3 regions of the Streptomyces sp. NPDC001406 genome follow, and region 1 is predicted to be linked to each of the others. Evidence: riboswitches for the same ligand, from Rfam matches in the RefSeq annotation. Region 1 holds a riboswitch; each other region holds the start of a gene.
What was found. Region 1 has a riboswitch for cobalamin ahead of ACFY1J_RS03660 (prenyltransferase/squalene oxidase repeat-containing protein). Riboswitches for the same ligand answer to the same signal wherever they lie in the genome.
Positions count from the first base shown of each region.

Region 1 (3,265 bases):
CGGCCTCTCCCCCGCACTGCCCGACCGGGAGATCGTCCCCGGTGAACTCCTTCCCCTGCCCGGCCGCCGGCTGCGCGCGATCTGGACGCCGGGTCACACCCCGGGCCATGTCTGCCTGCACCTGGAGGAAGAACACCCGTCCCGGCTCCCCGGCCACGGACGGCTCTTCTCGGGCGACCATCTGCTCCCGGAGATCACCCCGCACATCGGCCTGTACGAGGACCCGGACGACACGACCGTCACCGATCCCCTCGGCGACTACCTCGACTCCTTGGAACGGGTCGGCCGTCTGACCCCCGCCGAGGTGCTCCCCGCCCACCAGCACGCGTTCACTAACGCGCCCGCCCGCGTGCGGGACCTGCTGGCGCATCACGAGGAGCGGCTGGCCGGGCTCCTGGCCCTGCTCGTCGTGCCCCTCACGCCCTGGCAGCTGGCCGAGCGAATGGAGTGGAACCGCCCCTGGGACCAGATTCCCTACGGCTCACGCAACATCGCGGTCTCGGAGGCCGAGGCCCATGTCCGCCGCCTGGTGAAGCAGGGGCGCGCGGAGGCGGTGGCGGGGAGCGAGCCGGTGGCGTACGTGGCGGTGTGAGCCGTTCGTGGAACGGTGCCGCCCGGCCCGGCCCGCGACCTGGTCGTGTCCGCCTACGACACCAGCGCTCGTACCAAGTCCTCGGCGGCGCCCAGGAGTTCGACCTCACGGCGGCTCATCGTCGGGTTGGCCGCGCGGCGGGTGCGGGCCTCGGTGAGGCCGGACTCCGTGAGGGCGGAGGGGTCGGCGAGCAGGGCGGTGAGCATCGCGCGGGCCGGGTCGGCGATCGGCTCGGCGCCGACGGCGACCTGGGCCAGGATCACCGCGGACATGCCCCAGTCGAGGCCCGGCCGGCCGTCCTCCGCGTTGGTCCAGTCGATGACACGGGGGCCGTCCGGCGTGAGGATCACGTTGTCCGGGTGGAGGTCCAGGTGCAGGACACGGGCATCGGGGTCGGCGGAGTCCCGGGCGGGCACGGCGTGCAGCTGCCGCAGCAGCCCGGCAAGCATCGCGCCCCCTTCCCCCGGCCCGATCGAGCCCGCCAGCAGGGCTTCCAGCATCGTCGGCCCGGACAGCCGCTCCAGCACCAGGTCGGTGCGCGAGCCGGAGGGCCGTACCCGGGGCACGGGATACCCGTGGTCCCGTACGTACGTCATCACCGCGCCCTCGGCGGCCGCGTCCCCCCAGCCCTCCCGGTCGCGACGCAGCACCCACGCCTCGTCGATCTCGTACACGTCGGCCGAGCGGCCGGAGCCCAGCAGTCTCCCCGTGGTCGTCATGGCGTGACCTTAGCCACAGGACCCGGAGGCAGTGCCCCCTGCCCACGACCACCCCTGAGCCCTCCGGTTACGTGCCGGTAGAGTGACCGCGTCGTCATCACACCCGTACGGGGGAAAGCCGGTGCAATTCCGGCGCTGACCCGCAACCGTAATCCGCCGCAAGGGCGGTGAGCCGGACCGCCTCGCACGGGACGTTGACCGGCTCACGTGCGCCGGGGTCCGCCCGCGCACGGCACCGTCGAGGTATACGGAGCCGAGCCGCCCGGGGTGTCCCGTGCTGCCCGACTCCCCGCAGGGAGAGGCACCCGCCGACCATGAACGTACGCCGCAGTGCCGCGGTGCTGGGAGCCGTCGCCGTGATCGGCACGGCCACGCCCGCCACAGCCGCCGACCCGTCTGCATCCGCGTCCCCGTCGACGGCCCTCCCGTCCGGCCTGTACGGCACCGCGGACCCGAAGTACGACGGCGTCTGGCGCCAGTCGCTGGCGATGATCGCCCAGCGGGCGGTGGATGTGACGCCCGCGGCCAAGGCCGTGGACTGGCTGGCCGGGCAGCAGTGCGCGAACGGCGCGTTCGCCGCCTTCCGCGCCGACCCGGCCAAGGCCTGCGACAGCGGCGTCATGGTCGACACCAACAGCACGGCCGCCGCCGCACAGGCCCTCAAGGCGGTCGGCGGGCACGACGGTGCGATCCGCAAGGCGGTGGACTGGCTGAAGTCGCAGCAGAACAAGGACGGCGGCTGGGGATACACCCCGCACGGGGCCAGCGACACGAACTCCACGTCCGTCGTCATCGGCGCCCTCGCGGCGGCGGGCGAGGACCCCGCCGGCGTCCGCACGGGCGGCAAGTCGCCGTACGACCTGCTGGCGAAGATGTCCCTCCCCTGTGACGCCAAGGCCGGCGGCGCGCTCGCCTATCAGCCGGACAAGAAGGGCGAGCTGGCGGCCAACGCGGACGCAACGGCGGCCGGGGTGCTGGGCGCCCTCGGCAAGGGGTTCGTGGCGACGGCCGTGGACAGGCAGGCCGACTACGGGCAGTGCGCCAAGGACAAGCCGCTCACGGCGGGCGGAGTGTCGGGCAACGGCGCCGCGTACCTGGCGGTGACGCTCCTCCGCAACGACGACCACCTCAAGTCGGCGCTCCCCGGCGCCAAGGACCAGCCCGACTACGGCAACACCGCCGACGCGGTCGTCGCGCTCGCCGCGCGGGGCTGGAAGACGGAGGCGGAGAAGCCGTACGCCTGGCTGGAGAAGAACGCCCTTTCCTGGGCGAAGCAGAGCGGCCCGGCGGCCTACGCCGAGCTGATCCTCGCCGCGCACGCCATGGGCAAGAGCCCGTTCAGCTTCGGCGGTACGAACCTCGTGCAGGCGCTCAACACGACCGGGCCGGCCCCGCAGTTGGTCAAGAAGCCCACCGGATACGAGGCCGCGAAGTCCGACAAGTCCGACTCGGGCTACGGCGTCTGGTGGATCGTCGGCACCGGTCTGGTCGCGGGCACAGGCGTCGGCTTCCTGATCAGCAGCCGCAGGAAGCAGCAGCAGCCGTGACCGCCGTCCGCCGTGCCGTGCCACTGCTGCTGGCCGCGCTCGTCCTGTGGGCGTCCGCGGCTCAGGCAGAGGCCGTCGGCTACCGCTACTGGTCCTTCTGGGAGCGCGACGGCCACCGCTGGACCTACGCCACCCAGGGCCCGTCGACGGCCCGTCCCGTCGACGGGGACGTGCAGGGCTTCCGCTTCGCGGTGAGCGAGGACTCCGCCGACGCCACCCGTCCGCGCGGCACGGCGGACTTCGACACGATCTGCGCCGGGACGCCCGCCGCCAAGGGAAAGAAGCGGGTGGCGCTCGTCATCGACTTCGGTACCCCCACGGACGCCCCGTCCGGCGAGACCCCACCCGCCCGCCGCACGGCCTGCGCCCGTGTGTCCCCCGACGCGACAACGGCAGAGGCCCTGGCA
Region 1 is NZ_JBIAWG010000001.1:836,815-840,079, reverse strand. Features, by position in the region: gene ACFY1J_RS03670 (MBL fold metallo-hydrolase) at 1-592, shown strand, start outside; gene ACFY1J_RS03665 (phosphotransferase) at 646-1,311, opposite strand; cobalamin riboswitch at 1,383-1,511, shown strand; gene ACFY1J_RS03660 (prenyltransferase/squalene oxidase repeat-containing protein) at 1,626-2,858, shown strand; gene ACFY1J_RS03655 (SCO2322 family protein) at 2,855-3,265, shown strand, end outside.

Region 2 (3,265 bases), on a different contig from region 1:
TTCCGAGAAGTCTCTGCTGCCGGCCCCCGTGATAGCCGCGGGCGCTCAACTCGCCCACCGGCTTCCCCAGCAGCACGACTTGGCTGCTCTGCTCACCACCGGGCTTGAGCAGCACGGGATTCATCAGCGCGCTGGGCTCCACCCGGCACGCCTGGGCCTGCATGGCCTGTGCCCGTCCGATCTCGGCGCCCTCGCGCGTCACGAACGAGTTGAGGGACATGTTCTGCGCCTTGAAGGGCGCGACCTTGACGCCCTGTCGCACCAGCCACCGGCAGATCCCCGCCGTCACGACGCTCTTGCCCGCGTCGGAGGTGGTGCCGGCGACGAGCAGACCACCGTTCATGACGTGCCCCCCTTTGCCTTGCTTACGACGCCGCGCACGGCGACTCCGACGCCGAGCGCGAGCAGACCGACCCGACGGGAGAGCCGTACGGCCCGGTCGATGTCCTCGGTGGCCACGGCGCGGCCGGCACCGTTGAGCACGGGCCGGAGCTCGACCCGCCCTCCGTAGGAGAGGGTTCCGCCGAGCCGCACGCCCAGGGCCCCCGCGAAGGAGGCCTCGACGGGACCGGCGTTGGGACTGGGATGCCGGCGTGCGTCGGCCCGCCAGGCACGCAGGGCGCCGCGCGGATCCGGGCCCGCGACGGCGGCCAGTACGGCGGTGAGGCGGGCCCCCGGCCATCCGGCGACGTCGTCGAGCCGGGCGGAGGCCCACCCGTAGCGCCGGTACCGGGGGGACTTGTGCCCGACCATGGCGTCAAGGGTGTTGACCGCGCGGAACCCGAGCAGTCCGGGCACGCCGCCCACGGCGCCCCACACCAGCGCCCCTACGACGGCGTCGGACGTGTTCTCCGCGACGGACTCGACCACGGCCCGGGCGATCCCGTCGGCGTCGAGCGCCTGCGGATCGCGTCCGCAGAGGTGAGGCAGCCGGGCACGGGCCCCTGCCACGTCGCCCGCCTCCAGGGCACGCCCGACGGCCTGGGCCTCCCGGGCGAGCGAAGTCCCCCCGACCACGGCCCAGGTGGCGGCAGCGGTGAGCGCGACGGAGGCGGCGGGGGAGGGACGTACGGCTCGGCGGGCGAGGGCGCCGAGGGCCACGGCCCCACCGACGCACGCGGCGGTGTGCAGGGCGCCCCGGCCGCGGTGGTCCCGCCACAGCACCCGCTCCACGGCGCTTGCCGCACGCCCGAACGCGGCGACCGGATGCCCACGGCGTGGATCGCCCAGGAGAAGGTCACCGAGGAGGCCGGCGGAGGCGCCGTACGCGAAGACGCGATCGGCACGCATCGGCTCAGCCGGCCGTGGGGTCGAGCAGCGACCTGGTGCTGTACCTCAATCGGCAGCCGAGCATGGCGATATGTCCTCACTCAGGGTGTCCGCGCCCTGGTTCGACGAGACCGGCGGTGGGAGTTCCTGGCTTCCGGAGAGTTCTTCCCCGGTGACAGTGGCGGGACCGCGCCGGATTCACACCGGCTTCCTCCCTTGCCGCCGTACATGGCTCCGGCAGTCCACCACGCCCCCGGAAGGGCCGTCAACTTGCCGTTGACCTGCAAGGGGAGAGTGTGCTGAGGCCCACACCGGCGCTGCGCGGGCGGGTGTGGGGGCACGCGAAAAGGCTCCTCCCCGAAGCATCGGGGAGGAGCCCGGTGAAGCTCGCTCAGGCCTTGGCCGTGAGCTGGGCCGGGGTCAGGCCTTGGCCATGATCAGGTAGATGCCGTACGCCACCGCCGCCGCGCAGGCCGCGAAGCAGACGTACGCTCCGGTGACCGCGAGGGGGGCGGAGCCGCCCTGGGCCGTGGCGCGCTCGCGGTGCGCGAGGCCCTTGACGCCCAGGGTGAACAGGGCCACGAGGCCCACGGTGACCACGAGGCTGACGCCGAAGACGGAGCCGAGGGCTGCCCAGTCGATCTTCATGGTGATGCTTCCTTAGTAACCGGGTCTCGGGGTCAGACGGTGGCGGCCGGAGGGGCGGCCGGGTCGGTGGCGGGGGCAGTCGCGGGGGACGGGATGGTGGCCGTCAGGTCCTCGGTCACGGTGCCCGCCGGGGGCGGCGTCACGGCGGCCATCGCGGTGGTCACCACACCGGCCGGTTCCTCGGTGTCGTTGACGTTGCTGTGGTCGACCACCTGGCGGCGGGAGAGCTTCCAGATCGCGGCGCTGGAGGCGATCAGGAAGACGGCGACGACCGCGGTGCCCCAATTGCCCAGGTCGGTCACGGACTCCGCGAGCGCAGCGACCAGAGCGGCCGCCGGCAGGGTCAGCGCCCAGGCCACGACCATGCGGGTCGCGGTGGACCAGCGGACCACGCCGCCCTTGCGGCCCATGCCCGCGCCCATCACGGAGCCGGAGACGGCGTGCGTGGTGGAGAGGGAGAAGCCCAGGTGGGAGGAGGCCAGGATGACCGTCGCGGCGCTGGTCTGGGCGGAGAAGCCCTGCTGCGGCTGAAGGTCGGTCAGGCCCTTGCCCATGGTGCGGATGATGCGCCAGCCGCCGATGTAGGTGCCGAGCGCGATGGCGAGGCCGGCGGAGAGGATCACCCAGACGGGAGGGTTGGAGTCGGGGGCGATGGCGCCGCCGGCGATCAGCGCGAGGGTGATGATGCCCATCGTCTTCTGCGCGTCGTTGGTGCCGTGGGCGAGGGAGACGAGACCGGCGGAGGCGATCTGGCCGGCGCGGTAGCCCTTGCGGGTGGCCGCGCTGTCGGCGTCCTTGCCCAGCCCGTAGGAGAACCTCGTGGCGAGCATGGCGGCCACGCCGGCGACGATCGGGGCCGCGACGGCCGGGATCAGGACCTTGGTGACGAGCACGCCGCCGTGGACGGCGCCGGTGCCGGCCGACGCGATCGTCGCGCCGATCAGACCGCCCATCAGGGCGTGCGAGGAGCTGGACGGGAGCCCGACCAGCCAGGTCAGCAGGTTCCAGAGGATCGCGCCGACCAGGGCGGCGAAGATGACCTCGGGACGGATGCCGGTCTCGTCGACGAGACCCTTGGAGATCGTGTTGGCGACCTCCACGGAGAGGAAGGCGCCTACAAGGTTGAGCGCGGCGGACATGGCCACCGCGACCTTGGGCTTGAGCGCACCGGTCGAGATGGTCGTGGCCATCGCGTTGGCGGTGTCGTGGAAACCGTTCGTGAAATCAAACGCGAGTGCGGTTATCACCACAATCGCGAGGATCAGCGAGAAGTTTTCCATTTACCCAGGCAATCGTTCAGAGGACGTCATTGGCTGGTTGACCGTAGGCAACCTGGGTGAACGGAAGG
Region 2 is NZ_JBIAWG010000003.1:555,064-558,328, forward strand. Features, by position in the region: gene ACFY1J_RS09920 (cobyric acid synthase) at 1-343, opposite strand, end outside; gene ACFY1J_RS09925 (cobalamin biosynthesis protein) at 340-1,290, opposite strand; cobalamin riboswitch at 1,391-1,531, opposite strand; gene ACFY1J_RS09930 (hypothetical protein) at 1,690-1,917, opposite strand; gene ACFY1J_RS09935 (anion permease) at 1,950-3,197, opposite strand.
Region 2: linked by a shared signal. The riboswitch ahead of ACFY1J_RS09925 (cobalamin biosynthesis protein) and the one ahead of ACFY1J_RS03660 (prenyltransferase/squalene oxidase repeat-containing protein) in region 1 are both predicted to bind cobalamin.

Region 3 (3,265 bases), on a different contig from region 1:
TGCCGTCGCCGGCGTGGCCGCAGCCGGTGACCAGCGACCCGGTGTCCTCGGCGGCTGCCTGGGCGGCGGCCAGCAGCCCGTGCAACTCGCTGCGCGGCACGACCACGTCCACGATGTCGTCGGCACCGGCCGCCTTCGCCGTCCAGAAGGCTCGCTCACGGGCCTCGACCAGCCTCCTTGCCGTGGCCGCGGGCAGCACGAAGACGTCCACCGCGCCGTGTTCGAGCAATTGCTCGCCGACCGCCTCGACATCCTCCTGGAGCCGCGTCACGGAGCGGCTCTCCAGCACGACGAGCAGATAGCCGAGCGCGGTCAGGCGCACGGACGCGGGAACGCCCAGCCCGGTCTTCTGGTCATCCGCGATCGCCGCCATGGCCAGCAGGTCCACGTACTCCAGCGCGGCCGGCTCCAGGCCCCCGCCCGCCAGCGTCGGGACCGACCGGAAGACGTCCTCGGCCGAGGCGAACGCCGCCAGTACGGTCGTGGAGTGCCGGGCTCGTGGCCGCAGCCGGAGCGTCGCCTCCGTGACCAGGGCGAGCGTGCCCTCGGAACCGACCAGGAGCTGGGCCAGGTCGTAGCCGGTGGACGTCTTGACGTACTTGCCGCCGCCGCGCACGATCTCGCCGGACGCCAGGACGGCTTCGACGGCGAGCACATGGTGGCGGGTGACCCCGTGCCGTACGGCGTGCATCCCGCCGGCGTTGGTGGCGATGGTGCCGCCGATGCTGGCGGTGGGCGCGCCGAGCCGCACGGGATAGTGAAGGCCGGACTTGGCGGCCTCGTGGTCCAGTTGCTCCAGGGTGACGCCGGGCTGCACGACGGCCACGTGATTGACGGCGTCCACTTCCAGGATGCGGTTCATTCGCTCGAACGAGACCGTGATCCCGCCCGGCCGGGGCACGCATCCCCCCGACATGCCGGTTCCCGAGCCGCGGGCGGTCACCGGGATCCCGGCCTCGCCGGCGATCCTGAGCACGTCCGCCACCTCGGCGGCCGCGGCGGGCCGGACCAGGTACGCGGGCGTCTGCGGTACGGCGGTCAGTGACTCGTCACCGGCGTACTCAGGGGGGATCTTTGCCCCGGCCAGAACGTGCCGTGCCCCCACGGCGTCGGCCAGCAGCGCCTCGGTGTCCGCCATCGCACCCCCTCGTCGGCCCCCCGCTCCAGCCGATCCTGGCCGCGCACCCACCCCACCGGAGGGGGCCGTCCGGCCCTTACCCAGGGCCATATGGACCGGCATGCCTTCCGAGCCGGTCCTGACACGGCGGCGCAGCCCGCACGTCCCTTGCGTTCGGCCGTGCGCCGACCTGCACCGGCCCGGCAGGACATCCCGTCGGGCGGCTGCTTGCCGACGGCGGAGTGTGGCAGGATGCGGGCGACGGTGCGGAGGAACTCCGGTGCGGGCCCGATGGCCCAAGTCCGGGGCGGGCCCGCCACTGTGACCGGGGAGCCGCCTCCCGCAGATGGCCACTGGCAGCCGGTGCGAGCCGGCCGCTGGGAAGGCCGGGAGTCGGCGCCGGTGCCCGTGCTGTACAAGCCGGGCGCCGAGATCCGGGAGCCAGGATATTCCGGCCGTCCCGCAGCCAGGCACTACCCGCCCGGGCGCGGCCCGTTCACGGCGGCGTGGAGAACCGCCGACAGCGGAAGGAACTTCCTTCATGGTGCCCTCGTCCGGCTCCGATCCAACCCGTCGGCCTGTTGCCGACCCCGCCGTCGGCCTGTTGCTGGAGCGCACCCTGGCCGCCATCACTCCTGCGGACTCCGGCGCCCGCACCGCGGCCCGTGACCGCCAGAACCACCTGACCAAGCCGCCCGGCTCGCTGGGCCTGCTGGAGGACGTGTCGGTCCAACTCGCGGGCCTGGCGGGCAGCTGCCCGCCGCCGATGCCGGAGCCGGCCGCGGTGGCCGTCTTCGCCGCCGACCACGGTGTCCACGCCCAGGGCGTCAGCGTCTGGCCGCAGGAGGTGACGACTCAGATGGTCGCCAACTTCCTGGCCTCCGGCGCCGCAGTGAACGCCCTGGCCGCTCAGACCGGAGCCAGGGTGGTCGTGGTGGACGTGGGCGTCGCAACTCCGGTGCCGGCCTCGGACACGACCCCGGGCATGCTGCTGCGCCGCCGGGTCCGCGCGGGAACCGCGGACATGACCCGCGCTCCGGCCATGACCCGTCAGGAGGCCATCCACGCCATCGAGGTCGGTATCGCCGTGGCCGCGGAACTCGTCGACGACGGCTGCCGCTGCCTGCTCACCGGCGACATGGGCATCGCCAACACGACCGCGTCCGCGGCACTGATCGCTGCGTTCACCGGTGCGGACCCGGAAGACGTGACCGGTCACGGAGCGGGAATCGACGACACGGCTCGACGGCACAAGGTGGGGGTGGTGCGCAGGGCTCTGGAGCTGCACCGGCCGGACCCGCAGGACCCGGTCGGGGCGGTGGCGGCGGTCGGCGGCCTGGAACACGCGGCGATCGCCGGGTTCGTGCTGGGTGCCGCCGTGCACCGGGTCCCGGTGATCCTGGACGGCGTGATCGCCTCGTCGGCGGCTCTGGTCGCGGCCGCGCTGTCCCCTGATGCCCTGGCCGCCTGTGTGGCCGGACACCGCTCGGTCGAGCCCGGTCACACCATCGCCCTGCGGCACCTCGGCCTGCATCCGCTGGTCGACCTGGGGCTGCGGCTCGGTGAGGGCACCGGTGCCGTGTTGGCCCTGCCGCTCGTACAGGCGGGGGTGCGTGCCTTGCGCGACATGGCCACATTCGACTCCGCGGAGGTCTCGAACAAGCACAGCTGAATCAGCCTGCGGGACTCGGGCGCCGCCTGGGTCCCGTCGGGCCGCCTGTTCTGCCGGGTGGTGCGGTCAGCCGATCAGCTGACCACACCACCCGGCTGCGTGTGGCCGACCGCGTCACCCCAGTCACGCACCACGCACGGTGGCGGGTCCCACACTGGGGCGAATTGCACCGGACCTGGGGGTGGAGGGCGCGAAGTATGGTTACGGTATCGTAGGTTACGGAACCGTAAGTACGTGTTCCGGACCCGGCTACCATCCTTGCGAGGACCCATGAGCACACCCCGGACGAGGGCCGACCTCCCCTGGCTGATCCAAGGTGGAATGGGGGTGGGGGTGTCCGGCTGGCGCCTGGCTCGTGCCGTCGCGCGTACCGGGCAGTTGGGTGTCGTCTCCGGTACCGCCCTGGACACCCTGCTCATCCGGGTGCTGCAGAGCGGTGACCCGGGCGGCCACCTGAGGCGGGCGCTGGCCGCCTT
Region 3 is NZ_JBIAWG010000008.1:53,097-56,361, reverse strand. Features, by position in the region: gene ACFY1J_RS20475 (FAD-binding oxidoreductase) at 1-1,138, opposite strand, end outside; cobalamin riboswitch at 1,387-1,569, shown strand; gene cobT (nicotinate-nucleotide--dimethylbenzimidazole phosphoribosyltransferase) at 1,659-2,789, shown strand; gene ACFY1J_RS20465 (nitronate monooxygenase) at 3,060-3,265, shown strand, end outside.
Region 3: linked by a shared signal. The riboswitch ahead of cobT (nicotinate-nucleotide--dimethylbenzimidazole phosphoribosyltransferase) and the one ahead of ACFY1J_RS03660 (prenyltransferase/squalene oxidase repeat-containing protein) in region 1 are both predicted to bind cobalamin.